Regions from separate parts of the Stenotrophomonas sp. 364 genome, predicted to be linked through region 1. Evidence: predicted binding sites of a transcription regulator. Region 1 holds the regulator's gene; the other holds the start of a gene.
The links. The regulator FliA, encoded in region 1, starts transcription of late flagellar genes. The targets are predictions, from matches to a motif close to TAAAGTTTNNCNNNCNNNGGCCGATAA.
Positions count from the first base shown of each region.

Region 2: a site for FliA is predicted at 5,882-5,908, ahead of GQ674_RS19430 (GGDEF domain-containing protein). Genes of this name have one in related genera too.

Region 1 is NZ_CP047135.1:1,799,115-1,813,633, reverse strand. It holds gene GQ674_RS08370 (AAA domain-containing protein) at 1-3,915, shown strand, start outside; gene GQ674_RS08365 (hypothetical protein) at 3,912-5,279, shown strand; gene flhB (flagellar biosynthesis protein FlhB) at 5,335-6,465, shown strand; gene flhA (flagellar biosynthesis protein FlhA) at 6,489-8,570, shown strand; gene flhF (flagellar biosynthesis protein FlhF) at 8,725-10,467, shown strand; gene GQ674_RS08345 (MinD/ParA family protein) at 10,454-11,341, shown strand; gene GQ674_RS08340 (RNA polymerase sigma factor FliA) at 11,338-12,084, shown strand; gene cheY (chemotaxis response regulator CheY) at 12,101-12,493, shown strand; gene GQ674_RS08330 (protein phosphatase CheZ) at 12,493-13,107, shown strand; gene GQ674_RS08325 (chemotaxis protein CheA) at 13,112-14,519, shown strand, end outside.
Region 2 is NZ_CP047135.1:4,355,584-4,370,102, forward strand. It holds gene GQ674_RS19405 (benzoate/H(+) symporter BenE family transporter) at 1-491, shown strand, start outside; gene GQ674_RS19410 (GYF domain-containing protein) at 498-1,244, opposite strand; gene GQ674_RS19415 (lytic murein transglycosylase) at 1,302-3,479, opposite strand; gene egtD (L-histidine N(alpha)-methyltransferase) at 3,555-4,529, opposite strand; gene egtB (ergothioneine biosynthesis protein EgtB) at 4,526-5,815, opposite strand; gene GQ674_RS19430 (GGDEF domain-containing protein) at 5,985-7,292, shown strand; gene GQ674_RS19435 (YchJ family metal-binding protein) at 7,271-7,660, opposite strand; gene GQ674_RS19440 (TSUP family transporter) at 7,818-8,594, shown strand; gene GQ674_RS19445 (SbcC/MukB-like Walker B domain-containing protein) at 8,685-12,056, opposite strand; gene GQ674_RS19450 (DUF4194 domain-containing protein) at 12,075-12,776, opposite strand; gene GQ674_RS19455 (DUF3375 domain-containing protein) at 12,763-14,232, opposite strand; gene folE (GTP cyclohydrolase I FolE) at 14,327-14,519, opposite strand, start outside.

The sequences.
Region 1 (14,519 bases):
ACGCTGCTGCTGGAACCGGGCACGCGCGGCCAGGTCGGGCTGGCCTTCGATGGCGAACGCGAGGAAGTGCGGCTCAACCCGGCCCTTGAAAGCGTGCTGGGCACCGAAACCTGCAAGCGCTGGCGCAGCACCGCCGACGAACTGCTGGGGCGCTCGGCGATCCGGGCCGCCGATGTGATGGATGCCTTCGGGATGCTGGCCACGATCCGCTCGCGCAGCCTGGTGGGCCTGCCCCCGAGCAGCGTGGAGGTGGCGCCGTACCAGGACGAACTGGAGTGCGCCGCGGTACTTTTCCATGTCACGTTCATGGGCCAGGCCATCGGCGAAGACCTGCGCCAGCTCAAGGTTCTGTCGCCGTCCGGCACCGGTCTTGAAACCGCGTTGCGGCTGGCACCGCCGACCGACGCCGACGGCACGACCCCGCCTGCCACGCCGGAGCTGCAGCGCTACTTCACCGTGGCCAGCGATCCCTCGCAGGAGGCGGCGGTGCTGCAGGCACGGCAGGGACCGGGCCTGTTGATCGAAGGCCCTCCCGGCACCGGCAAGAGCCAGACCATCGTGAACATGGTGGCCGACGCGATCGGCCGGCAACGCAGCCTGCTGATCGTCTGCCAGAAGCATGCGGCGTTGGAAGTGGTGCACAAGCGCCTGGTCGCCGAAGGGCTGGGCCAGCGCGTGGTCATGCTCAACGACGTCAACCGCGACCGCGAACCGGTCATCCGCAGCATCCGCGAGCAGCTCGACGCCCTGTTTGCCGCCGGCACTACGCAACCGGCGTGGCAGCAGCAACGCCAGCAGGTGGCGGCGCGGATCGAGGCGCTGGAGGGCGAACTGGACCGCCACCAGCACAGCCTGCACCAGATCGACGACGCCACCGGGCTGAGCTACCGGCGCCTGCTCGGCGAATTGATCGCGCTGGACGCCGGTACGCCACCGCTGGTCCTGCCCGCCCTGCGCCAACGCCTGCTGGTACTGGACCTGCCCACCCTGGTGCAGCGCGAAGAAGCCTGCGCGCCCTTGATCCGGTTGTGGCTGCCGGCCCGCTACGAGGGCAGTCCGCTGGCGCAGCTGCGCCCCTTCGCGGCGGACGCGGACACCCTCGCCGCATTCGTTGCCGCCCTGCAGACGTTCACCGCCGCCGAGCAGCACCGGCAGGCGATCCTGCTGGCGCACCCGGCCAGCTTCGAGCTGGACGATCCCGCGCCATACCATGCGTGGAAGTCGGCGCACGTGGCGACCCTGCTCGGCCTGGACGACGCACAACGGAGTCGACTGGCACGCTGGCTGCCGCTGTTCCGTACCGCACGCGCGGGGCAGCCAAGCCAGGGCGACATCGCTCTGGACCGGCTGCAGCAGATCGAGAAGGCCGTGGCGGCGCTCGACCTTGACGCGGTCTCCAGCACGCTGTCGCCGGCCCTCACTGGCATCGACGAGCGCACGCTTGCGCAGCTGCAGCGCGACGCCGCGCGCGTACTGGGCGCGCGCGGCCTGCTGGCGCGCATCAACCCGCTGCACCTGCTGCGCCGGCGACGGGTGAACCGCGTCCTGCAGGCGCAGTCCCATGCGATGGGGGAAGCGGGCACCGCAGCACTGCTGGCCGCCGCGACGCTGGAAGCGCGCCTGCGCCCGTTGCGCACCGAACTGGCCGGCCTGCACCAGCAGCTCGCGCTGGACCCGGTTGGCCAACAGACCGGCATCGCGCTGGGCCCGATGGCACGCGCCAGCGGGCGCCAACTGCTGCATGTACAGGCACTGGCGCAGGCGCTGGCGCAGTCGCCGCGCCCCCAGCAGACCGACGACGCAGCCCTGGCGGGCGACCGCGCGCACCTGGATGCACTGCTGCAGGACCTGGATGCCTCGCTCGCCCGGCATGCCGCCCGCCATGCCAGTGCGCAGCAGCTCGCATTGCTGGCCGACTGGCTGGAGCAGGCGCTGGCCGACGCATTGGCCACCGCCATCGCCCACAACCAGAGCAACGCCCAGGCGCTGCAGCACCTGCACGATGCCCTGCCCCATCTGGCTGCCTACCAGGCCTTCCGCGGGCGCGCCGGGCAGCTGTCGGGCGCAGACCTGGAGCTGCTGGCACTGCTGCGCCAACTGCAACCGCAGTTGGATTCTCTTGCCAGCGACGCGCTGGAGCCGGCCGTGCGCCGCCTGCTGCATCGCGAAGCACGGCTGGGCTGGAAGCACCGCATGGAGCAGGCGAACCCGGCGCTGCAGTTCGGTCAGGATGAAACCCAGGCCAAGGTCGCCAGCCTGGCCGCGGCCGACCAGCAGATGCGCCGGCTGAACCGCCAGATGCTGGGCACCCACATCGACCTGCAGCAGTTGGGCAACCGCAAGCAGTGGGAAGACGTCACCCGGCTGACCGGACGCCGTTCGCGCCGCCTGCGCGAGTTCATCGAGCTGGGCAGCGAACTGGGCCTGATGCACCTGCGCCCGGTCTGGCTGATGAACCCGGACGTGGCCAGCCGCGTGCTGCCACTGCAGGCAGGGCTGTTCGACACGGTGATCTACGACGAGGCCTCGCAGATGCCGGTGGAGTTCGCCCTGCCCACGTTGTTCCGTGGTCGGGTCACGGTCGTCAGCGGGGATGAGAAGCAGATGCCGCCCACCGCCTTCTTCTCCAGCCGGGTGGAAAGCGATGAAGCAGAGGTCTTCGATGGCGACGAGCCCGATGCCGAGGTCGATGCCGAGCAGCGCGACGCCTTCGAGGAAACCTGGAATCGGCGCGAGATCAAGGATTGCCCGGACCTGCTGCAGCTGGCCCGCAATGCCCTGCCCAGCACCACGCTGCAGATCCACTACCGCTCGGCGTACCGCGAACTGATCGGCTTCTCCAATGCGGCCTTCTACGGCAACCGCCTCAACGTGCCGGTACGCCATCCGCGCAGCAGCATCGCGCGGATCAAGCCCCTGGAGCTGATCCAGGTCGACGGCGTGTACCAGCACCAGAGCAACCCTGCCGAGGCGGCGCGGGTGGTCGAGTACCTGGCCCAGGTGTGGCAACAGCCCTATGCCGAGCGCCCCTCGGTGGGCGTGGTCACCTTCAACCGCAAGCAGGCCGAGTTGATCGAGGAACACCTGGAGCAGCGCGCCGGACAGGATCCCGCCTTCCGCGCCGCGTTCGCCGAGGAACGCGAGCGCAGCGAAGAGGGCGAGGACATGGCGGTCTTCGTCAAGAACGTGGAGAACGTACAGGGCGACGAGCGCGACATCATCGTGTTTTCTTCCACCTTCGGCCGCAACGCGCAGGGCACCTTCCGGCGCAACTTCGGCGTGCTCGGCCAGACCGGCGGCGAGCGCCGCCTCAACGTGGCCGTCACCCGCGCCCGGCAACGGGTGGTGATGATCACCTCGATGCCGATCGCCGACATCTCCGACCTGTTCAACACCCAGCGCGCCCCGGCCAGCCCGCGCGACTACCTGCAGGGTTACCTGGAATACGCCCGCGCCCTGTGTGCCGGCGAGTTCGACGGCGGCGCACGGCTGTTGGATCGCCTGCAGACCGACCGCAGCATGGCCAACCGCACCCACGCGGCGCCCGCCGACGGCTTCACGCAGATCGTCGGTGCCTATCTGCAGTCGCTGGGATGGGATGCGGCCGCCGCCAGCGAAGGCGATGCATTCGGTCTGGACTTCGCCATCGAACACCCCGACACCGGCAACTTCGCCATCGGCATCGAGTGCGACGCGCCCAGCCACCCGCTGCTGGCGCATGCCCGCGCCCGTGAAATCTGGCGGCCCTCGGTCCTGCGTCGCGCCATCGGCGGCATCCACCGGGTGTCCTCGCATGCCTGGTACCACGACGGCGAGGCCGAACGGGCACGCCTGCGCGTTGCCATCGAGGCGGCCATGGCCCCCGCCCCGGTGCCGCCCCCGCCTGTCCCCGCACAACCGGAAACCCTGCCATGAGTGGTCCCAAAGTCGTCCGTATCGTGACTGCCGAAGAACTGCTGGCGCTGCGCGAAGCGATGCTGCACCGGCTGGACCAGGCGGTGGCGCGCTGGCAGGCCCAGTGCGAGCGGGTCGGCGAGCGCGACGCATCGGCGGTGGCCGCGGTAGTGGCGCGCCGCCAAGCGCTGCAGGCGCTGTTGGCGGACAGCGACAACACGCGGTATGCGATGCTGATCGAGGCCGAAACGGCCTTCCTGCAGGCCGACACCCGCGACCGCGAGGCGCGCGCCATCGACCGCGCTGCCGCAGGCCGCCAGCAGCAGCGGCGGCAGCGCGACAACGCCGCCGCCGTGCTCAACACCCTGCAGGACCGATCCGTTGATGCAGACGCCGGCCTGCTGCAGGTGCTGCAGGCACTGGCCGACGGTCACCCCGGTACTGACGCAGAGGCGGTGCTGGCCCGTGCCTTCGCGCTCCTGTCGCCGCCGGACGCACAGGCAACACTGAGCGATGACCAGCGCGCGTTGGCCGCCGCATTGCAGACCGCCACGTCCACGCCCACCCCCACGCTGGCCGACTGGGCCGCCCGGCAGCCCGCCGACCCCGAGCGCGAGGCGCGCCTGCTGCGCGTGGACCGCCATATCGCCGAACTGCAGTTGCTGCAGGGCGCGGCAGTCGCTGCACCCTACCTGGAGGCGCTGCACAAGGCCGAGCAGGAAACCGCCCCGCAACGGCGCAACCTGCTGCTGGACAGCCTGGTACTGGAACTGGCCGCCGCCTCGGCCGCGTTCGCCCAGCGCCGCACGCAGCTGGAACGGCTGCAGGATGTGGCCAGCAGGCTGACTGCCGTGGACCCGGCCGAGCATGCGCCGTTGCTGACCCGGGTGGCCGCCTGCAGTACCGACACCGCGCTGCCACTGCTCACCGAGCTCACCCTGCAGTGCGACACCGCCCTTGCCAGCCACCAGCAGGCGCTGGCGGCAGTTTCCCGGCGCCAGGCCGTACTCGACGGCCTGGCCAGCCTCGGCTATGAAGTGCGCGAAGGCATGGCCACCGCATGGCAGAACACTGGCGCGGTGGTCCTCAAGAAAGCGGCCACCCCCGGCTATGGCGTTGAGGTGGGCGGCCAGGCCGACGGTGGGCGCCTGCAGGTCCGGGCGGTGGCGCTGGCGGCCGACCGTGACCGCAATCGCGACCGCGACATCGAAACCCTGTGGTGCGGCGAGTTCGGCCGGCTGCAGGCGCTGTTGCACGGGCAAGGCACCGCGCTGGTGATCGAACGGGCCCTGGGCGTGGGTGAGGTGCCCTTGAAGGAGAACATCCCCACCGCGACGCAGTCCGACCAGGTGCCGGTGTCGCACGCGCGCAGCGGCCCGACCTGACGTCACGGAACGGTTCTTGCACGACCCCGGGTAATCCCCCCGTGTCGTGCAGCCCATGTCCGAGAACGAACAAGCCGGCGAAAAGACCGAGCAACCTACCGAAAAACGCCTGCGCGATGCCCGCGAGCAGGGCAACATCCCGCGCTCGCGGGAGTTGGCCACCGCCGCGGTGTTCGGCGCCGGCGTGCTGGCGCTGATGGCCTATGCCGGGACCATCAGCAGCAGTGCCAAGGCCTGGATGAAGCTGGCGCTGAGCCCGGAACCCGGTCTGCGCATGCACCCCCAGGCCCTGTTCGGCCACTTCGGCGAGCTGTTGCTGCAGTTGCTGTGGGCAATGTGGCCGCTGGTGCTGATCTGCCTGCTGGCCAGCTTCCTGTCACCGGTGCTGATGGGCGGGCTGCGCTGGTCGAACAAGTCGCTGATGCCCGATTTCAAGCGGCTCAGCCCGATGGCCGGGATGAAGCGCCTGTACGGACCCGAAGCCATTGCCGAGTTCACCAAGTCATTGCTGCGCATCGCTTTTGTCGGCACCGCCGCCGGGCTGGTGGTCTGGCATGGCACCCGCTCGCTGCGCGACCTGCTCAACCAGCCACTGGAAGCAGCCATGGTGCATGGCCTGGGCTTCACCCTGAAGCTGATGCTGGCCACCGGCGGGGCGATGATGCTCCTGGCGGCCTTCGATGCGCCCTACCAGCGCTGGAACTGGATGCGCAAGCTGAAGATGACCCGCGAAGAGCTGCGCCGGGAAATGAAGGAAAGCGAAGGCAGCCCCGAAGTGAAGGGCCGCATCCGCCAGCTGCAGCAGCAGCTGTCCAACCGCCGGATGATGGAAGCGGTGCCCACCGCCGACGTGGTGGTGGTCAACCCCACCCACTACGCGGTGGCCCTGAAGTACGAGGGCGGCAAGATGGGCGCCCCCACCGTGGTGGCCCTGGGCGTGGATGAAACCGCCCTGCGCATCCGTGAAGTAGCCGACGGCAACAAGGTCGCCATCGTCTCCGCCCCGCCTTTGGCACGCGCCTTGTATCGGGAAGGTCAACTTGGAAAGGAAATTCCCGTGAGACTGTATTCGGCCGTTGCCCAGGTCCTGTCCTACGTTTACCAGCTGCGCACCTGGCGCGGCGGCCCGATGCCGGCCGCCCCGAGCATCAACGTGGATGAATTCGGCACGGGAGGCCGCGCATGAGCGCCCAGCCCGTCGGTGCCGGCATGAACGCCCGCAAGGTCCTGGACATGATCCGCAACGGGCTGGGCGCCCCGCTGATCGTGCTGGCGCTGCTGGCCATGGTGGTGGTGCCGCTGGCCCCGCCGGTGCTGGATGCGCTGTTCACCTTCAACATCGCCATCTCGCTGATGGTGCTGCTGGCGGTGGTGTACGTGAAGCGCCCGCTGGACTTCACCATCTTCCCGATCGTACTGCTGATCACCACCATGCTGCGGCTGGCGCTGAACGTGGCCTCCACCCGCGTGATCCTGCTGCACGGGCAGAACGGCCACGAGGCGGCGGGCAAGGTGATCGCCGCGTTCGGTGAGTTCGTGATCGGCGGCAACTACGCGGTCGGCATCGTGGTCTTCGCCATCTTGACCATCATCAACTTCGTGGTGATCACCAAGGGGGCCGGGCGCGTGTCCGAAGTGACCGCCCGCTTCATCCTGGACGCCATGCCCGGCAAGCAGATGGCCATCGATGCCGACCTCAACGCCGGTTTGCTGACGCGCGAGGAGGCCAAGGCCCGCCGCGAGGAAGTGCGTGAGGAAGCCGACTTCTACGGCGCGATGGACGGTGCCAGCAAGTTCATCCGCGGCGACGCCATCGCCGGCATCCTGATCCTGTTCATCAACCTGCTCGGCGGCCTGGCCGTCGGCGTGCTCCAACACGGCATGCCGTTCGGCGACGCCGCCGCCACCTACACCCTGCTGTCCATCGGTGACGGCCTGGTGGCGCAGCTGCCGGCACTGCTGGTGTCCTCGGCGGTGGCCATGCTGGTCACCCGCGCGTCGCGCTCGCAGGACATGGCGCAGGCCATGATGGGCCAGGTGTTCGGCCAGTACCGCGCGCTCACCATCGCCGCCGCCATCATGGGCGTGGTCGGGCTGGTGCCGGGCATGCCCAACGTCGCCTTCTTGACGCTGGCCGCGATCCTCGGCGTGGTGGCCTGGAAGGCCTGGAAGAAGAGCACCGCCGCCGCACGCGCCGCCGAAACGCCGGCCGCCAGCCGCGGCGAGACCCTCGGCCTGCCCGGTGCCACGCCCTCGCCCACCGCCGAACTGACCTGGGACGAACTGCGCCCGGTCGACCCGCTGGGCCTGGAAGTGGGCTACCGGCTGATCCCGCTGGTGGACAAAAACCAGGGCGGCGAGCTGATGGCCCGGATCAAGGGCGTGCGCCGCAAGCTCACCCACGACATCGGCTTCCTGATTCCCTCGGTGCACATCCGCGACAACCTGGAGCTGCCGGCCACCGCCTACCGCCTGCTGATCCACGGCGTGCCGGTGGCCACCGCCGAGATCCACCCCGACCGCGAGCTGGCGCTGGACCCGGGCAGCGCGCTCGGTGCGCTGGAGGGCATTGCCGGCAAGGACCCCGCGTTCGGCCTGGACGCCACCTGGATCCAGCCGCACCAGCGTGCCCACGCCGAAACCATGGGCTACACCGTGGTCGACCCGGCCACCGTGGTCGCCACCCACCTGTCGCACCTGATCCGCGAACACGCGCCGGAACTGCTCGGCCACGAGGAAGTGCAGCAGCTGCTGGCCAACCTGGCCAAGAGCGCGCCCAAGCTGGTCGAAGACCTCACTCCGAAGTCGCTGCCCTTGTCGGCGGTGGTGCGGGTGCTGCAGAACCTGCTGATCGAACGCATTCCGATCCGCCAGCTGCGCAAGATCGTCGAATCGCTGGTGGAGAACGCACCGCTCAGCCAGGACCCGGCCACGCTGACCGCCGCGGTGCGTAACGCACTGGGCCGTTTCATTGTGCAGGAGATCGCCGGCATGTCGGCCGAGCTGCCGGTGTTCACCCTCAACCCGCAATTGGAACGTGTCTTGCAGGAGTCCACACAGGGCAACGGCGCCGCGCTGGAACCCGGACTCGCTGAGCGACTGCACCAGAGCCTGGCCGAATGTGTCAGCAAGCAGGAAGCGAAGAACGAGCCGGCGGTCGTGCTGGTACCCGGCCCGGTGCGTGCCGCGCTGGCACGGCTGGTACGCCACAGCGTCCCCTCGCTGTCGGTGCTGGCCTACAGCGAGGTACCCGAGGACAAACGACTGAAGCTGGTCGGCACGATCAGCTGACGTCGGAACGCCGACGGACATGCGCCAGAAAACAGACACACCCCCATTTCGATATCAACGCAGCAGGACACAAAGGGAAACCCGGACCGTGCAGACCACCGACAACCAGCGCTTCCCTTCCACCACCCCGCCGCCCCAGTCCCGGTACCACAGCATGAAAATCAAACGCTTCGTCGCTCCCGATATGCGCTCGGCCATGAACCTGGTGCGCAAGGAACATGGTCCTGATGCGGTGATCCTGTCGAACCGGCGGATCGAGGAAGGCGTCGAGATCGTGGCCGCGGCGAACTACGACGAAGGTGCGGTGCAGCGTGCGCTGGAAGCAGCGCGCAAGGACGTGGCCCCCGCCCCGGCGCCGCGACCGCGCAATGCCGCCGATGCGGTGATCGCCGCGGTGACCCGTCGCAAGCCGACCGTGGTGGCGGCCGAACCGGTGGCCGCGACCACCTCCGCGGTGGCCGCGCTGGCGCGTGCCGCAGTGGGTGCCACCGGCCGTACCCTGGACACCGCCAACGAGATCGTGCCGCCGCCGGGCAGCAGCGGCTTCGCGGCCACCCTGGCCCGCGCCGCCACCGCCCCGGCGGCCGGCATGAGCGCGCTGCCGGAACAGATCTTCGCCCCGTTCAACGTCGAGCAGGCCGCCGCCGCGTCGCCGGCGCTGGCACAGGCCGAGCCGGTGGCCGCCGACGCTGCCGTCGCCACCGTCGCCCCGCCGATCAACCGCGCCCGCTTCATCATCGACCCGCCGCTGGACGACGAACCGCACTTCCAGATGCACGTGCCGGCCGCCGCCGTGGCGATGCCGCCGCTGCCGGTCAGCGTGACCGTGCCGCCGGCCCTGCCGGTTGCCGAGGCCGTCGCCCCCGTGATGCCGCAGCCGCTGGCCGCCGTCGCCGAGGTGCGCGCCGAAAACCCGGCACCGGTTGCCGTCACGGAACCGGCGCAGGCCCAGCCGCAGCCCGCCGCCGAACTGGTGGTGGTGCAGCGTGACGACGAAGAGATCCGCCAGCTGCGCCATGAAGTGGCCGGCATGCGCCACGTCATCGAGCGCGAAATGCACCGCTTCACCGACGAGCGCCTCCGCGGCTCGCCGGTCCGCGCCGCCGCGCTGGACCTGATGGACGAATATGGCTTCGACGCCGGCATCAGCCGCGACGTGGCCATGCAGATCCCGCTGGACACCGAAGCCCACCGTGGCCGCGGTCTGACGCTGGGCCTGCTGTCGCGCAAGTTGCCGATCGCCCCGGTCGACCCGCTGGAGTCCGGCGGCGTGATCGCCCTGGTCGGCCCGACCGGTGCCGGCAAAACCACCACGATCGCCAAGCTGGCCTCGCGCTTCGCCGAGAAGCATGCCGCCCGCGACGTGGCCCTGGTCACCACCGATACCGGCCGCATCGGCGCCCGCGAGCAGCTGTATGGCTTCGGCCGCCAGCTTGGCATCGCAGTGCACGAAGCCAACAGCGGCAGCGACCTGAACCAGCTCCTGGAGCGCCTGCAGGATTACAAGCTGGTGCTGATCGACACCGCCGGGCTGGGTCCGCGTGACCGTGCCCTGGCCGCCCAGCTGCAGTGGCTGCGCGCCGCCGAGCAGATCCGCACGCTACTGGTACTGCCGGCCAACACCAGCTTCGGCGACATGGACGAGGTGGTCCGCCGCTTCAGCGCCGCCAACCCGCAGGGCGTGGTGCTGAGCAAGCTGGACGAAACCGGCCGCTTCGGCACCGCCCTGTCGGTGGCCGTGGACCACCGCCTGCCGATCACCTGGGTCACCGATGGCCAGGACGTTCCCGAAGACCTGCACCGGGCCAGTGCCGCCAATCTTGTACTTCGCCTTGAAGATTTGCGCCGCGCGGCCGATATGCCCTGCAACCCGGAGTTGAACCATGCCGTCGCGTGAGTACGCCAAGCTGACCAAGACCTTCCCGTTGTCTGCCACCCGCAGCCAGCCGCTGGGCCCTGTGCGCACCATCGCCGTCACCGGCGGCAAGGGCGGCGTGGGCAAGACCAACGTGTCGGCCAACCTGGCCGTGGCGCTCGCCGACATGGGCAAGCGCACGCTGCTGCTGGATGCGGACCTCGGGCTGGCCAACATCGATGTGATCCTGGGCCTGCAGCCCAAGCTGACCCTGGCCGACCTGGTCGCCGGGCGCTGCACCCTGGATGAAGTGATCATGGAAGGCCCCGGTGGCGTGCTGGTGGTACCGGCCGCATCCGGTCGCCGCCACATGGCCGAACTGCAGCCGGCAGAGCACGTGGGCCTGGTCAACGTGTTCTCCGAACTGGAGCGTGAGCTGGACTTCATGGTGGTGGACACCGCCGCCGGCATCACCGACGGGGTGCTGACCTTCTGCCAGGCCGCCCAGGACACCGTGGTGGTGGTCTGCGACGAACCGGCCTCGATCACCGACGCCTACGCGCTGATCAAGGTGCTCTCGCGCGAACGCGGGGTGGACCGTATCCAGGTGGTGGCCAACATGGTGCGCGACCCCAACGAAGGCCGCGTGCTGTATGAAAAGCTGACCCGGGTCTGCGAGAAGTTCCTGGCCGATGTGTCGCTGAACTACCTCGGCTGCGTGCCGCAGGACGACTGGCTGCGCCTGTCGGTGCAGCGCCAGCAGCCGGTGGTCAAGGCCTACCCGTCCAGCCCGGCCGCCCAGGCGATCACCGAGATCGCCCGCCGCACCGCCCGCTGGCAGGCTCCGACCGAGCCGCGTGGCGGGGTCGAATTCTTCCTGGAACGCATCCTCAAGCAACGCGGGGTGACCGCATGAAAGGCGCCGCACAATACAAAGAGGTGCAACGCACCGCCGCCAACGAGTGCATTGCCCAGCATTCGGACCTGGTGCGCCGCATCGCCCACCACCTGGCCGCGCGCCTGCCGGCCAGCGTGGAAGTGGATGACCTGATCCAGGCCGGCATGATGGGCCTGATCGAGGCCTCGCGCAGCTACGACGCCGACCAGGGCGCCTCGTTCGAGACCTACGCCTCGATCCGCATCCGCGGTTCGATGATCGACGAGATCCGCCGGGGCGACTGGGTGCCGCGTTCGGTGCACCGCCGTGCCCGCGACGCCGCGTCCACCATCCGCCGCCTGGAACAGAGCACCGGCCGTGCCGCCAGCGCCACCGAAGTGGCCGCCGCCATGGACATGCCGCTGCCGGACTACCTGCGCCTGATGGAAGACGCCGCACGCGGCCAGGTGTTGAGCCTGGAATCGCGGATCGAGGACCAGGGCGAGCTGGACACCGTCGCCCAGGGCGGCCCGACCCCGCAGCAGGTGCTGGAGCGCGGCGAGTTCGGCCGTGAACTGGGCAATGCGATCGGCCTGCTGCCCGAGCGCGAGCAGCTGGTGCTGTCGCTGTACTACGAGCAGGAACTGAATCTGAAAGAGATCGGCGCCGTACTGGGCGTCAGCGAGTCACGCGTGTGCCAGATCCACGGCCAGGCCGTGCTGCGCCTGCGGGGCCGATTGAAGATCTTCGAGGCGGCCGACGCCGGCCTCGCGAACACTTGATACCGAGGAAAGTGCTTTGAACAAGAACATGCGTATCTTGATCGTCGACGATTTCTCGACCATGCGTCGTATCGTCAAGAATTTGCTGGGCGATCTGGGCTTCACCAATACGGCCGAAGCCGAGGACGGGCATGCCGCGCTGTCGCTGCTGCAGAGCCAGCCGTTCGATTTCGTGGTCACCGACTGGAACATGCCGGTGATGACCGGCATCGACCTGCTCAAGGCGATCCGCGCCGACGCCAAGCTGAAGACCCTGCCGGTACTGATGGTCACCGCCGAAGCCAAGCGCGAACAGATCATCGAAGCGGCCCAGTGCGGCGTCAACGGCTACATCATCAAGCCGTTCACCGCGCAGACCCTGGAAGAAAAGCTCGGCAAGATCTTCGAACGCCTGGCAGCGAGCGCCTGATGGAAACCCTTCGCGACAAATCCGCGCTGGTGCAGCGCCTGCAGGACGCCCTGGCTGCGCTGGAAAGCGGCGATGAAGCCGGCTGGCGCCGGGAAATCGACGCGCTGGCTGCCCTGCGCACCCAGCCGATGATGGCCGGCCTGAACCGGCTCGCCCGCGAACTGGGCCAGGCCCTGGGCGAACTGCCCAGCCTGCCCAGCGAAGCCGGCGAGCTGGACGATGCCTGCGCGCGCCTGGACCACGTGGTGACGATGACCGAACAGGCCACCCACCGCACCCTGGACCTGGCCGAGGAATGCCGGGCCCTGACCGAACAGCTGCGGGCCAATGGCCTCACCGCCGACCAGGACCAGCAGCTGGACCGGATCCGCCACAACCTCACCGAGATCGCCCTTACCCAAAGCTACCAGGACCTCACCGGGCAGATCATCCGCCGCGTGGTGGGGATCGTGCGTCGCGTGCACGAAGGGTTTGGCGCACTCGGCCTGCCGCCGCAGGACGACACCGCGCAGAAGCGGGACAACGGCCTGGCCGGCCCGGCCGTGAGTGGCCTGGACCGTCACCAGGTATCCCAGGTGGATGCTGACGACCTGCTTTCGGATTTGGGGCTGTAACACCATGAGCGCTGTTCCAGACGATATTGCCGCCGATTTCATCCTCGAGGCCCAGGAAATCCTGGACCGCCTCGGCGAACAGCTGGTGTCGCTGGAGCAGTCGCCCCAGGACAGCGACCAGCTCAATGCGGTGTTCCGCGGCTTCCACACGCTCAAGGGCGGTGCCGGCTTCCTCGGCATCCAGGCCATGGTCGAGCTGTGCCATGCCGCCGAGGAAACCCTGGGCATGGCCCGCTCCGGCAAGGCCACGCTGCAGGCCCACCACTTCGATGCGGCCCAGCAGTCGCTGGACTACCTGCAGTCGATGCTGGATTCGGTGTCGGCCGGCGAAGAGCCCGGGTATGCGCCGCCGGAGCTGATCGCACAGTTCGACGTCAACGGCCCGGCCACTCCGGTGGCGGCAGTTGCCGCCCCGGTCAGCGGCGAGCTGATCACCGACGATGAGTTCGAAGCCCTGCTCGACACCCTGCACGGCGGCGCCGCACCCACCGCCGTGGCGGGAGCCGGCAAGGCCGATGATGGCCTGATCGGCGAAGACGAGTTCGAGGCGCTGCTCGACCAGCTGCATGGCGGTGCCGTGCCCGGCGCCAAGCCGGTGGCCGCGCCCGCACCGCCGCCCCGTGCAGCGGCAGCACCGGCCGCCAAGCCGGCCGCCAACAAGCCGGTGGCCGAAGCCGAGCACACCGTGCGCGTGGACACCAAGCGCCTGGACGCCATCGTCAACCTGATCGGCGAACTGGTGCTGTCACGCAACCGGCTCAAGACCCTGCGTGCGCGCCTGCACGACGAAGAACTCGACCGCGCGGTCTCCACGCTGGACATCGCCACCGCACGCCTGCAGTCGGCGGTGATGCGCACCCGCATGCAGCCGGTGGGCAAGGTGTTCTCGCGCTTCCCCAAGGTCGCCCGCGACGTGGCGCGCAACCTGAAGAAGGAAGTGGAACTGGAGCTGATCGGCGCCGAGACCGAGCTCGACCGTAACCTGGTCGAAGCCCTGGCCGACCCGTTGGTGCACCTGGTGCGCAACGCCATCGACCACGGCGTGGAAACCCCCGATCTGCGTGAAGCGCAGGGCAAGCCGCGCAGCGGCCACGTGCGGCTGTCGGCGCAACAGGAAGGCGACTACGTCAGCATCGAAGTCCAGGACGACGGCGCCGGCATCGATCCCGAACGGCTGCGCCAGAAGGCACGTGAGAAGGGACTGATCGATCCGGAAGCGGCCGCCCGCCTGACCAGCGAGGAATGCCTGCACCTGGTGTTCCTGCCGGGCTTCTCGACCAAACAGGAAGTCACCGACATTTCCGGCCGTGGCGTAGGCATGGATGTGGTGCAGTCGCGCATCCGCGAGCTCAGCGGCCAGATCCAGATCCAGTCCGAGCTGGGCCGTGGCAGTCGCTTCATGATCCGCGTCC
Region 2 (14,519 bases), 2.3 Mb from region 1:
ACATTCCGGGAGTGGCGGTGATCCGTGCCTCCGGCTACGACACCCCGGTGTCCCCGGTGATTGGCTGGATCGGCGTGGCCAACACGCTGCTGGCCCCCTTCGGCGCATTCGGACTCAACCTGGCCGCGATCACCGCCGCAATCTGCATGGGCCACGAGGCGCATGAAGATCCCGCGCGCCGGTACACCGCCGCGGTGGCCGCTGGCGGCTTCTATATCGTCGTGGGTCTGTTCGGGGCGACGGTGGCGGCGGTGTTCGCTGCCTTCCCCAAGGAACTGGTGGCCTGCGTGGCCGGCATTGCCCTGTTCGGCACGATCGCCAACAGCCTGTCGATGGCGCTGCGGGAGGAGGCAGACCGCGAAGCGGCCCTGGTGACCTTCCTCGTCACCGCCTCCGGACTGTCACTGGCCGGCATTGGTTCGGCCTTCTGGGGGCTGGTGGCGGGTGGTATCTGCCTGCTGGTGCTGCGGCCCCGATCCGCGCGCGCCTGAGCCGGCTCAGGGATCCAGCAGGAAGGACAGCGCCCCGATCACCACGATGTAAACGGCTATGCCGACCAGTACCGCAGACCAGCGGGTGCCGCCCAGGCCAGCCAGTGCGGCGTGCTGGGCGGGCGCGTCGCCGGGATGGCGTGCCTCGGCCAACGCGATCATCCGCTGGGCATGCCGCAGGTACAGGTGGTTGCCCACCGAACCGGCCGCGGCGCTGGCCCCCAGCGTGATCACCAGCGAGACGTTGTCGCTGACATCGATCAGGGTTTCCAGGATGGACAGGACGGTGAGCGCGCCGATCCACATGGCCGCCACCGCATACATGCGGCGGTACAGCATCCAGAACGCGCCAAACAGGAAGGCGGGCCAATTCCAGGCGTTGGTGCTGGCCGCAACGCCGTCGGGCGTGAGGTCCAGGCGCCATTTACGGCGGTACACCGGGAAGTTACGGCCGACGAAAGCGGCATACGCCTGCTGGCCAGACGCCACGGGTTCCCGCGCAGGCAGGGCGGTGGGATCGAAGGCCGACGCCGGCGCAGCGTAGGGATCCTGCGGCCGCTCGACCGGCGTCGGCACGGGCACCGCCAGCTCGGCCACACCATGCAGGGGCTGCCACTGGGCCATGCCCTGCCGCCAGACCAGCGTGTCGGCGGTGATCTGGCCCTGCCCCAGCAACTGCTGCAGCTGCGTGGCGGGCACCGGGCCATGCCGCTGCTGCTGGTGATCGGCGTAGTACCACGGGGTATCGGACATGACTCGTTCCTTGAGGGAGAGGCACCGGTTCGCCCGTCCGGGCGTCGGCTTGGGGAGTTACAGGGGCAGCACGCGGAAGGTCTGGGTGAGCGTGTGGCTGGCGCCGGCTGGCAGGGTAATCACGTCCGGGCCGGCGTTGGCCGCCTCCAGGCAGACATAGTTGCGCCAGCCCGCACCGACGTCGGCCATGCCGGCCGCCCCCGCCTGGCCCGGGTTCCAGGCCACCAGCGAGCCACTGCCCTGGGTGGTGATCTCGATGCGCCGCTTCAGGCCGGGGTCCTTGAGCACGTAGCGGCCGCCGGCGCCGGTATAGATGCGGTCGCTGCGGCCGGGATCGCGCGGGTCACGCAGGTTCCAGTCACCCTGCTGCACGCGCGGGGTGGCGTAGTTCTCGAACTTGTCCAGGTAGGTGAGGCCGTCCAGCCCCTGTACGTCCACGGCCGTCGCGTCGTCCACCCGGAAGTAGTTGTGCAGGGCCTGGGTGAAGGTGACCGCCTGGCCGCCGGTGTTCTCGGTGATCAGGCGCTGCTCAAGCGTGCGACCGATGCGCAGCTGCATGGTCAGGCGCAGCGCCAGGTTGTCCAGCGGCGGCGGGGTCAAGGTGAGCAGGATGGTGCCGTCGGCGTCGCGGCGCGCCTCCTTGAGTGTCCATGCCACGTTGCGCACGAACCCATGCGAGGGCACGTCGGTGCCCTGCCCCTGGCGGCCGAAGTACGGCCAGCACACCGGGCTGCCGCCCCGGATCGGGGTGGGCAGTGCCTGCGCGCTGGGTGACAGCCACAGGACATCCTGGCTGCCCTTGGGAACATAGGACAGCAGCTGCCCGCCGAACACCGATATGGCGGCGCTGGCAAACGGGGTATCCACCTTCCAGGCGGGGAAGGCCTGGACGGTGCCCAGGCTCAGGCCCTCGACCTTGGGCAGGGCGGCGCTGGGCCCGGCCGGGGACTGGACCAGGCGGGCGTGGTTGGGCGGCAGGGTGAACACGGTGGATGCAGGCATGGTGGTCGAAGGTGTCCGAATGGGAGGCGCACTGCGCAGTGCGGTGAGGATGCGTTGGCCGGCGCGGCCGTCGGTGGTGGTCCAGCCCAGGCGCTGCTGCTCGATCTGGATGGCGCGGCGGGTGGCCGTGCCGACCATGCCGTCGGCGGCGCCGATGTCATGCCCCCGGGCGAGCAGCAAGGTCTGCAGTTCGCGGCGTTCACGGCGGCCGATGCCGGGGTCGTCGGTGGGCCAGCCCGCCACGGTGCCGTTGCCGCCGCGCAGGCGGTCGGCCAGGGTGGCGATGGCCAGTGCATAGCTTTCGGCGGCGTTGTAGGCGTAGATCGCGTCGTAGTTGCGGAACACCAGCCAGGCCGGGCCCTTGGCGCCGGTGGGCAGCAACAGTGCGGCGTTGCTGTCCTCGGGCAGGCCGACCGGGGCCAGCGCGCCACCGGCGACCGGGACGATGCCCAGTGCTCGCCAGCTGGCCAACGGCTTGCGTTGGGTGCGCCCGGCCAGCGCCGGGTTGAACCCGGGCGGGAGACGGACCTCGATGCCCCACGGCTGCCCGGTGCGCCAGCCGGCCTTGGCCAGGTAGTTGGCGGTGGAGGCCAGTGCGTCGGGAATGCTGGCGACCAGGTCACGCCGACCATCGCCGTCACCGTCCACGGCGATGCGTGCATAGGTGGACGGCATGAACTGGGTGTGGCCGAAGGCGCCGGCCCACGAGCCGGTGAGGCCTTCAGCCTGCAGGTCGCCGGCGTCGAGCAGCTTGAGCAGGGCCAGCAGTTCGCCGCGGAAGAACGGCTGGCGGCGACCATTGCACGACAGCGTGGCCAGCGACTGCAGCAGTGGGCGCTTGCCGAACACGCGGCCGTAATCGCTCTCCACGCCCCACACTGCCACGATGGTGGCCGGGTCGACGCCGTACTGGGCGGACACCCGGTTCAACAGGTCGCGGTGCTCGACCAGGCGCGCGCGACCGTCGTCGACGCGCTGGCTGTCGACCAGCGCGGCCAGGTAATCCCACAGCGGCGTGGTGAACTCCGGTTGCGCGTCGAGCAGCGGCAGCACGCTCAGGTCAGGGGTGAGGCCGGCAGTGAAGCGCGCGAAACCTGCCGCACTGATGCCCTGCTTGGTCGCCTGCGGTTGCAGGGTGGCCAGGCAGCGGTCGAAATCGTCCTGCGCGGCGGCCGCGACCGAGGCACTGGCCAGGCAGAGCGCGCCAAGCAGCCAGCGGAGGGAAGACCTCATTGGCGGAAATCCTTGCAGCCAAGTGAAGCAACATCATAGCGGCACGCTGCGGTGTGCCGGCGGGGAACGGTCGTTTCAGGCCGCCTGCAGCAGGCGCAGACCGAACGCCGGCGCGCTGGCGGTCCAGCCGGCACACACGCGCAGCCCGGCCCGGGCGGCCAGTGCCGCGAACGAGTCCTCGGTATACTTGTGACTGTACTCGACGGTCATTGCTTCGCCTTCGGCGAAATCGAACGTGCGGCCGGCCACCTCAACCCGCTGCGCACGGGTACTGACCAGATCGGTTTCGATGCGCAACCGTTCCACGCTATAGCGTGCGCGGTGCTGGAAGCCGTCGAGATCGAAGTCGCTGCCGATCTCGCGGTTGAGCCGGGCCAGCAGATTGAGGGTAAAGGCAGCGGTGACCCCGGCCGCGTCGTTGTAGGCCGCTTCGATCAGCGCGGGGTCCTTGTGCAGGTCGATACCGATCAGGGCCAGCCCTTGGGTGCCCATGGTCTGGTGCATCGCCTGCAGCAATGCGACCGCCTCCGGTTCGGCGAAGTTGCCCAGCGTGGAACCCGGGAAGAACAGCAGCCGGCGGGCGGGCTCGCGCTGCGGTTCGGGCAGCTGCACCGGACGGGTGAAGTCAGCGCACACCGGCAGCATCTCGATGTCCGGCAGGGCCGTGGCCAGCCGCGTGATGCTGGCCAGCAGGGCCGCGCGCGAGATTTCGATCGGGGTGTAGGCCACCGGGTCGGCAAGCGCGTGCAGCAGCAGCTCGGTCTTGCGGCCGCTGCCGCTGCCCAGCTCGACCACGTGCAGACGCGAGCCTACCACGCCGGCGATGTCGGCGGCGCAGTCCTGCAGGAGCTGCAGTTCGGTGCGCGTGGGGTAGTACTCGGGCTGGCGGGTGATCTTTTCGAACAGTGCCGAGCCGCGGGCGTCGTAGAAGTACTTGGAGGGCAGCTGCCGTGGCCGGGTGGACAGGCCGTGCAGGATATCGGCGGTGATCCGGGCGCGATCGGGCTGCAGGTCGGTGAGCGCGTCGAGCGCGTCGGTGACGGTGCTCATGCCGGGTCCCGCGCCAGGCGCACGCCGGCGAACTGCCAGCGCGTCGAGGGGGCGAAGAAGTTGCGGTAGCTGGCGCGCACGTGCGCGTCGGGAGTGGCGCAGCTGCCGCCACGCAGGATCCATTGGCCGTTCATGAATTTACCGTTGTATTCGCCGAGGTTGCCGGCGAAGGGGCGAAAGCCCGGATAGGCACCGTAGGCGCTGCTGGTCCATTCCCAGACATCGCCGAACAGTTGCAGGAGCGCGTGGTCGCCTGCCGGGGCGCCGCGCGGGTGGAGGTGGTCGGCGTCGGCAAAATGGCCGTGGGGCGCGACGCCGGTGGCGGCCGCTTCCCATTCGAACTCGGTGGGCAGCCGCGCGCCCTGCCAGCGGGCGTAGGCGTCGGCTTCGAAATAGCTGAGGTGGCAGACCGGTGCATGCGGGTCCAGCGGGCGCCAGCCGCCCAGGGTGAACTCGCGTTCCAGCGCGTCGTCCCAGTACAGCGGGTGCTGCCACCTTTCTGCCTGGCACAGCGCCCAGCCCTCGCTCATCCACAGACCCACTTCGGCATAGCCGCCGGCGTCGATGAACTGCCGGTACTCGGCATTGCTGACCGGGCGGTTGGCCAAGGCATGCGCCGGGACCAGAACGCGATGCACGGGCGATTCGTTGTCGTAGGCGAACGCGGCATGGGCGGGCCAGGCGGGCGCCCCGATCTCGACGATCTGCTCGGGGCTGTCCTGCCAACGCAACGGCGTGGCGGTGGCCTGCGCGTGCGCAAGATCGTCGCGGTACGCCGGTTGCAGCGGGTTGCACCACAGCGCGTGCTTGATGTCGGTGAGCAGCAGTTCCTGGTGTTGTTGCTCGTGGTGCAGGCCCAGCAGCAGCTGGTGGCAGGCCTGCGGTTCGAGCGCGCCAGCCTGCAGCAGGGCGATCACCTGTGCATCCACCCGGGCACGGTAGTGCAGCACCTGCTCCAGCGAGGGGCGCGAGAGCAACCCGCGTTGCGGGCGCGCGTGCGCCGGGCCGATACTCTGGTAATAGCTGTTGAACAGGTAGTGCCACTCGGCATTGAACGGCACGTGGCCGGGCTGGCTGGCCAGCACGAAGCGCTCGAAGAACCAGGTGGTGTGGGCCAGGTGCCATTTGGCGGGGCTGGCGTCGGGCATGCTCTGCACCATCGCATCCTCGGCGCTCAGCGGCGCCGCGAGCGCAACACTGCGCGCGCGGATGCCGGCGTAGCGGGCCGCAAGCGCAGCGTCAGGGGATGGGGCAGCGGGCGGGGGCGAGGCGACGGCGGTGTTCATCGCGGTCAGGATCGACCAGCGCCGGTGAGCGGGACGTCATGGGAAGGCTCACGTGGCGTGACACGCTCAAGTTGAATACGCAGCGGCCGCTATCGGGAAGACCATCGCCTGCGTGGTCCGGTTTGCACCTGCAGCCCTGGCGCGCCGGCCTGCTTTCGTGGAACCGTTCTTGCCCAGTCACCCGCTACGCCAGCCCGGCCATTACCTGTTCCTGCTGCCTGCCCTGCTGGTAGGCGTGGGGGTGTGGTCGGCCACGCCGACCGACGAGGTGGGCAGTGCGATGCACCGCATTCTGCCGCTGGTGCTGACCTGCCTGGGCACCGGCCTGGGCCTGGTCTACAACCGCGTGCGTGCGGTGTGCCTGTTGCTGGCGATCGCAGTGGCCTTTGCCGTGCTGCACGGGCTGGTGGGCAGCTTCCTCAACACCGGCACGGTCAGCGCACTCACGCCGCTGGTGTTCCATGCGGTGTCGCTATGGCTGCCGCTGCTGTTTGCGTTGCACGGGCTGTGGCCCGAGCGTGGCCGGATGCGCCAGGACCTGCTGCTGCGCGGCATCGCCAGTGGCGTGGCTGTCGGTGTGTTCGCGCTGCTGGCTGCACAGGGGCCGCAGGGCATGCACGACCTGCTGTCGAACCATCACTGGCCTTGGTTGCCAACCGGCTGGAGCCGCCTGGCCCAGGTGCCGACGGTGGCCTTCGTGGTGGCCCTGCTTGGGCTGGCGGTGCAGGCGCTGCGCCAGCCGCGTCCGCTGCATACGGCGATGCTGGTGGCCTTGCTGGTGGTCTGGACGATGCTGCCCCGCGTGTTCCTGTCGCCGGCCCTGCTACCGGCGTTGGCCAGCACAGCCCTGCTGTTGCTGGTCTCGGCGATGGTGCAGGAGTCCTTCCACATGGCCTATCGCGATGAACTCACCGGCCTGCCCGGCCGGCGGGCGCTGAACGAGTGCCTGCAGCGGGTGGGCGCCACCTACACGATCGCGATGGTGGACGTGGACCACTTCAAGCGCTTCAACGATACCCATGGTCACGACAACGGCGATGACGTGCTGAAGCTGGTGGCCGCGCGCCTGGCCGGCGTGGGCGGTGGTGGGCGTGCGTTCCGCTACGGTGGTGAAGAGTTCGCGCTGGTGTTCCTGGACCGCCCTGCCCCGGCGTGCGTGGATGCCGTGGAAGCGGTCCGGGCCACCGTGGAAGGTACCCGGCTGCAGCTGCGCGACCGCGCCGCCCGCGACTGCGACGATGCGGTGGGCCGGCTGCAGCGGGGCCGCGGCGGCGCCGGCACGGTGGTGCAGGTAACGGTGAGCATCGGCATGGCCGACAACCGGGTGGGCGACAGCCCGCAGGCCGTGCTGAAGGCCGCCGACCAGGCGCTGTATGCGGCCAAGGACGCCGGGCGCAACTGCGTCCGCGCGCACGGCCAGCAACGGCCGGTGGCGGTGCGCAGCCGCGAGGCGGCTCAGGGCAGCGCGTCGAGGTAGAACCAGCGGCCGTCTTCGCGGACGAAGCGGCTGTGTTCCATCATTTTGACCGCTCTGCCGCCTCCCACCTTGTAGCGGGCGGTAAACGCGACCTGGGCGTGGTCCGGTTCGGTGGTGGTGTACGTGCGGATGGTCAGGCCCAGCCACCGGGTGCGCTGGCCGGGCGCTTCGTCCAGCGACAGCGCGTCCGGGCGCGTGGACGGATGCCAGCTGGCCAGCAGGTAGTCCGGCAGCTGCTTTACGTAGGCGCTGTAGCGCGAACGCATCAGGGCTTCGGCATCGGGTGCGGCGGCGCCTGCGTGGTAGACGCCGCAGCAGGCGGTGTAGGCCAGCGGGCGGCCGCAGGGACAGGGGTCGGGTGTGGTCATGGGGGCATTGTCGCGCGTTTGGGTGGGGGCGCCGTAGGTACCGACGGTTGGTTGGTACATGACCGCGCTGGCGGAGGGCAGCCGACCAACGGTCGGCTCTACCCCGGGTGGGGGGCCGGGCGTATGCTTGCGCGCCTTGTGTCGCGAAGTTGCTGCCGTGCTCGAGCTGGTTCCCCCTGAGCTGTTGTGGTTGGTGGCGATCGCCTTTATCGCCGGCCTCGTCGATGCCGCGGTCGGTGGCGGTGGGCTGGTGCAGTTGCCCGGGCTGTTCACGGTGCTGCCGCAGCACACGCCGGCGATGCTGTTTGGCACCAACAAGTTCAGTTCGATGTTCGGGACCGGCGCGGCCGCATGGCGCTATGCGCGCAATGTGCGCTTCCCGTGGCGGCCGGTGCTGTTCGCGGCGGGCACGGCGTTCGTGTTTTCCTTCGCCGGGGCCACCGCGGTGAGCCTGCTGCCCAAGGACGCGGTGCGCCCGCTGGTGCTGGTGCTGCTGGTGGCGATGCTGGGCTACACGTTGTGGAAGAAGGACTTCGGCGCGCTGCACCGGCCGCGCGAGATCGGCCGCAAGGAGCTGGGCACGGCGCTGGCGATCGGCGCGGTGATCGGCTTCTACGACGGCTTCTTCGGCCCGGGTACCGGCAGTTTCCTGATCTTCCTGTTCGTCCGCTTCTTCGGGCTGGACTTCCTGCGCGCGTCGGCGGCGTCGAAGGTGGTGAACCTGGCGACCAACGTAGCGGCGATCTCGTTCTTCGTGCCGACCGGCAACATCCTGTGGCTGTTCGCGCTGCCGATGGCCGCAGCCAACATCATCGGCTCGGTGGTGGGCACGCGGCTGGCGCTGCGTGGCGGCACGCCGTTCATCCGCAAGCTGTTCGTGGGGCTGGTGGTGGTGCTGATCGCGCGGATGGGGTGGGATACATTCGGCGGGTAACCCGTAGAGCGGGGCTCTGCCCCGCTGCGGTGGATGCGAACGGGGCGAAGGGCAGCCGACCAACGGTCGGCTCTACCTGCGGTGGGCGCGTCAGGCGACCGGTTCGGCGTCCTGCTGGCGGCTGCGTTCGGGCAGCTTCAGTCGCTTGGCTTCTTCGTCGTACTCGATCAGCAGGACGCCGGAGTCGTGGCGGCCGCTGATTTCGACGAAGCAGGCGCCGCCGATGAACGGCTCCAGCGTCATCACCGACTTCAGCGGCGTGGCCACCACCATCTGGAAGCCGAAGTTCTCAAAGATGTTCATCGCCAGCGCGGTGAACTCGTTGTCGGCCTTGTCGAATGCTTCGTCCAGCACCACCGCAGCGTAGCTGGGCAGTTGGCTTTCCGCACCGCCCAGCTGGTAGCGCAGCGCCGCGGCCAGGCAGGTGGTGGCCAGCTTCTGACGCTGGCCACCGGACTTGCCGGCGCCACTGCGGTAGATCTCCACCTGCTGCCGGGTCGCCGCATCCAGCTCGACGCCGATGAACTCCACATGCAGGCGCACGTCGAGCACGTTCTCGCGCCAGCGGCGGTCTTCGCCTTCCTGCGAGCCCAACCGCTTGACCAGCTCACGCAACACGGCGAACTGCGCCTCGGCCAGCTCGCGTTCTTCGGTCTGGTGGTGCGACAGCACCTCGCGCAGCTGCTGGTGGAACTCCAGCACCTCCGGCAGGCGTCGGTCGCTGAGCTCGATGGTGAGCAGGGTGCCGCGGTTGAACGGCACCTGCTCCAGCGAGGCGTTGACTTCGTCCAGGCGCTGGCCGATCGACTTGCGGGCCTCGGCGCTGTGCCGCTGCAGGGCCAGCAGGTTGTTCTTGCTCTGGTTCTGCAGCAGGTCGAAGAAGCGCTCCTCGTGCTGCGGCAGGCCATCGCGCTCCAGGCGCTGCAAGCGGGCCAGGAAATCCTCGGCCGAGGCAACCGACGCAGTGAAATCACCGGATTCTTCCGGCCATGCCTGGGCGAAGCGCCGGAAGCAGGCCACCAGCTGCGTCTCGACGCGGTGCACGTCGTGCTGCGAGGCAGCCAGGCTTTCGTTGATGCCCTTGCTGATCTCGCGCATGTGCGCTTCCAGCGTTTCCAGGCTCAGCCCACCCAGTGCATCGAGACGACGCTGCAGCCCGGCTTCCTGGGTGGCGCCGAGCGCCGGCAGTACCAGAGCGCGGCTGCGCTGGCGCTGGGCGTCGAGCTTGTCGCGTTCGCGCGCGTGCTGGGCAAGCTCGACGCGGGTGTCTTCGTAGGTACGGCGTGCCTGCGCGATGTCCGCGCGGGCCTGGTCGATCTGCTGGGCCAGGCGGGCCAGGTCGGCGTTGCCGTCCTTCAGTTCGCGCAGCGAGGCGGCAATGTCGTCCAGGCGCTGGGCTGCCGTTGCGACGTCCACTTCTTCCCACACGAAGTTGACCAGCTGGTTGCAGGCCAGGCGGCGGTCGTTGTCGCGGTCGCGCTGGCTGCGCAGCCGGACAACGTCTTCGTCGCAGGCGGCGATGCGTTGCGCCAGTTCCTGCGCTTCCTTGCGGAACAGCGCCAGCTTTTCGGTGTTGCTGAAGCCGAGCAGCCAACGGCGACGGTCGCTGATGGAATTGCGGTCGTCCTTTTCGAAGCGGTCGCCCGGATGCTTGACCTGGCCTTCGCGGGAAATGCCGCGGTCGACATCGCGCAGCTGCTTGGCATCGACGCACTCGTAGTCGTAGCGCTTGCCCAGCTCGCGGCGCAGCCACGGTTCAAACACGCTGTCGCGGAACTCCAGCTTGTGCAGCAACGAACGCGCGGAGGGCTCGCGGGCGATGGCATCGTCGTTGCGGCGCACGCGGTAGTAGGTCAACCGCATGCCAAGGTGGGTGCGATTCACCCACGCGTTGACTTCGTTGTAGTGCTTGTCTTCCACCAGCAGCGACTGCGCGAAGCCGAACAGCACGCGTTCGATCGCGCCCTGCCACGCGCCGTCTTCCTGGCGGACCTGGATCAGTTCGCCCACGAACGGCAACGCCGCTTCGGGCACGCCGGTTTCTTCGGCCAGACGGCTGCGCAGCTTCTGCAGCGGCGCGGGAATGCTCGACGGGTTGCGCTCCATCGCCTCCAGCTCGGCACGGACATCGCCGAAACGGCGGGTGTCGTCCTGCTTGCCGGCCAGGCGTTCGGTGATGGCATCGTCCAGCGCAGCCGCGGCCTGCTGGCGATTGTCCAGCTCGCCTTGGGCGCGGGCGATCAGCTGGGCGAAGCCGTGCGCATCGTCGGGCACCGTCTCCTGCAGCTTGCCGGCGGCCTGCTGGGCCTGGTCATGCTTGGCCTGGCGGCGGTCGCGTTCGGCCTGGGCACGGCCTTGTTCGCGCTCCAGCTCTTCGATGCGCTCGCCGCCCTGTTGCCGCCGCTGCAGTTCCAACCCGGCCAGGTGTTCTTCGTGGTTGGCCAGGGTCTGGCGGCGCTGGGTTTCTTCGCCGAGCAGCCCGCGGTGGCGCACGTCGATGTCGTGCAGGCGCTTTTCCAGCAGCTGCTGCAGGCGCGATTCGCGGAAGCTGTCCAGGCCGAGCTTCAGGGTTTCCTCGTCGGCCCGCTGCAGGTTCATCGCCTTCAGCTCGGCGTGCAGCGCACGCGCGGGCAGCAGCGTTTCCACCTGGCGGCGGGCGGTGACCACGGAGGTGTGCGCGCCATCGAGTTCGGCGAAGTCGCTGACCAGCCGTTCGGAGGCGTCGAACGTCTTGGGCGTGTCCAGCATGAAGTCGCGCAGGAAGACGTTGAGGTCGCCCAGGTTCTTGGCCGACTGCGTCTTGTGCAGCAGGCGCAGCGCCATTTCATTGTCGATGCCCAGCAGGTGCCGGAAGCGTTCGGCGTAGCCGACGAAGCTGTCGAAGTGGTGCACGTCGCCCAGGCGCTGCTTGAGCTTGCGCAGGTCCAGGTCGAAGCCGCCCAGATCCTTGGCGATGTCGAACGGCCGCTCGGCAATCAGGTAGTGCTTGCGCACGTCGGCGGCGGCCGCGCCGTTGCCGGCGATCCAGAACAGGCGCACCAGGCTGACCACGCGGCCATCGCCGGCGCGGTATTCCAGCACCAGCGCGGTCCAGGTGGCGCCCTTGCGCAGGTACTGGGTGGCGATTTCACCGGTACCCCGATCCTGCTGGTCGGCCCAGGCGCCGCGCACGTAGGACACCAGGTTGCGGTCGCGACCACTGCGTTCGGCTTCGCGTGCGGCGGCGTTGAAGTCGACGATCGACGGCGGCACCAGCATGGCCGACATCGCATCGAGCAGGGTCGACTTGCCCGAGCCCGACCGGCCCACGAACAGGAAGCCGCGCTCGGCAATCGGCACTTCGGTCAGGCCGTTGAAGGTGCCCCAGTTGTGCACCTGCAGGCGGCGCATGCGGAACTGCTGCAGCCGCGGATCGGGCAGCCCGTCATTGAACAGGGCGGGGGTGTGCTTGGAAATGGCCATGCGTTATCGGTGGTCCGTTCAGGCTTTTGCTGCGGGGGTGTCGCGCAACTGGCGGTACACGTTGGACAGCGCGGAGACGTCTTCGGCGGAGAACAGCAGCTTCAGGGCCGGCGACACTTCGTGGCGGTCGTCCTGGCCGGCAAGGCGGGTCAGGATGTGGTTTTCCTTCATCTTCTGCACCGCCGCGGCAACGCGACGATTGAAGCCGGCGCGGTCGGTGGACAGGTTCTTTTCGTAGATGGCCAGGGCCTCGGCCATCTCGGTGTCGGCCACCACCGCGCGGTTGCCGCGCGCATCGGCCTCGGCCAGCTGCTGGCGCAGGTACAACAGCAGCACCGAGTCGATGAAGGTCAGCGGCGAGCTGCGCAGCAGCACCGGCGCGTCGATGTCTTCGGTGTCGGCCTGGCGGGTGAACGCCACGCCGCTGTCGCGGTCCAGCACCAGTTCCAGGAACAGGTCGGCCAGCGCCGAGCGGATGGCCGCCTCGCTGCGGATCAGGGCCGGCCACAGCTTGGCGTGGCGCAGCTGGTCGATGCTGGGGCCGATCAGCAGCTGGCACAGCGCGCGGCGCCCATCCAGCGGCAGCCGCCCGGTGTCGCCCATGTAGAACACGTCGTTGCTTCGCCGCGGCAGCGGCGTCACCACCACCGGTTCGGCGTCGTGATCGTCCGCAGCCCCATCGTTGGGGGCGACGTCATGGGAATCTTCATGCCAGTTCATGGCGTTTCTCCTGGGTGAACCAAACCAGCGGGATGCGGGCGCGTCGCCACTGTCCATCGCCGCCACGCCAATGGGCGGTTTCCTGTTCGCCGTCCACCACGGTGCCGTGGCGGGTGCCCAGCGACAGGTAGCCGATCACGCTGCCCAGCCCCTGCGGCGCTTCGCGCTGCGACAGGGCCTGGGCGATGCTCAATTTCGGTTGCGCGCCCAGCAGTTCGTGCAGGTCGCGGCGCAGGGTGCGGAAGTCGATTTCCGACGACGCCACCAGGTCGCCGACGCTTTCCAGGCTGATGCTGGCCGCGTCGTTGCGCTGCACGCTGCCGTCCACCTGCGCGCTGCGCGGGTCGTGCAGCTTCCACTGCGACCACGAGCGCAGGCGGCTGGTGGTGAGCTGCAGGTCGCGGCCGATCGGGCGCTGGGCGGAGAATTCGTCGCGCAATGCCAACGCTTCGGACTGGGCCTGCTTGAGCAGCTGGTTGAGCCGGCGCTGTTCCAGGTAACCGCGGCTCTGCACGAACCCGCGCAGGCTGCGCGCGAAGTGCTGCAGCACGTCGTGGACCTGGCCGCCGCGGTCGAGCATGGTGCCGGTGAAGCCGCGCAGGAAGGCGCGCTCGTTGCGGTCCAGCTTGCGCGCGAAGCCCCGTGCCAGCACCGCCTCCAGCGCAGCATCCAGCTGGGCGCTCTGTTCGGCATCGTTGAGCAACCGCCAGAATGCCTGGAAGCTGCGCCCGGCGTCGCTGTCGCCGATCACGTCCACGCCCTCGAACAACCGGGACAGCACGTCGCCGCGCTCGCTTTCGTCGTCGATGATGCGTTCGCGGAATTCGCGGTTGAGGCGTTCGAAGTCATCGCGCACGCGGCGGAAGTCTTCGGTGAGGTCGTCGGCCAGGCCGATGATCTGGCGCGCACGTTCCAGCGCGCGCTTGCCGTCCAGCGCCACCACCCTGCCCTCGCCCACCCGCGCGATCTCGGCGTCGATGCGGTCGCGTTCGTCGCGCAGTGCAGAGAGGCGCGCATCCGGGTTGGATTCGGTCTGCGCCGCCAGCTGCGAGAGCTGCTCGATCACCAGCGCCAGCCGGCTTTCGGTGGCGGCCACGCGGCTCTGCTCCAGGCTGTCGGCGAACCGGATGGCCTGCAGTGCCTGGGTGGAGAGCTCGTACTGCTCCTGGTCGGCACCGTCGGGCAGGCGTCGCTCCAGCCAGCCCTGGGCCAGCCAGTGGGCGATGTAGGCCTGGGCGGTACGCGGCAGCTCGCGCGAGAGTTCCTCGCCGTTGAGCTGGTCCAGCGCGCGCTGCAGGCGTTCATGCAGGGCGGCGGCCGGCAGGGTGCGCTCGCCATCCATCAGCAGGCTTTGCAGCAGGCCGATGATTTCCGGGGCGTTGGCCGCGGCCAGCAGCTTCCACTGGGGCTGTTCGCGCAGGGTACGGTAACGGGTGATGCGTTCGCGGTGCTTCATGCAGCCAGGACATCCGGAAGAACACCGCGCGGCCGGACGCCGCGCAGCAGGAAGGGAACCGGCCCGGCACGATGGTGCCGGGCGCGCGGCAGGTTCAGCGCTTGCCGCCCACTTCGATGAAGCGCAGGAACTCGGCACGGGTGCGGGCGTCCTCGCGGAAGCTGCCCAGCATCTTGGAGGTAACCATGCTGACGCCGCGCTTGTGGATGCCGCGGGTGGTCATGCACTCGTGCGCCCCTTCCACCACCACGCCCACGCCCACCGGCTGCAGCACGTCCTGGATGCAC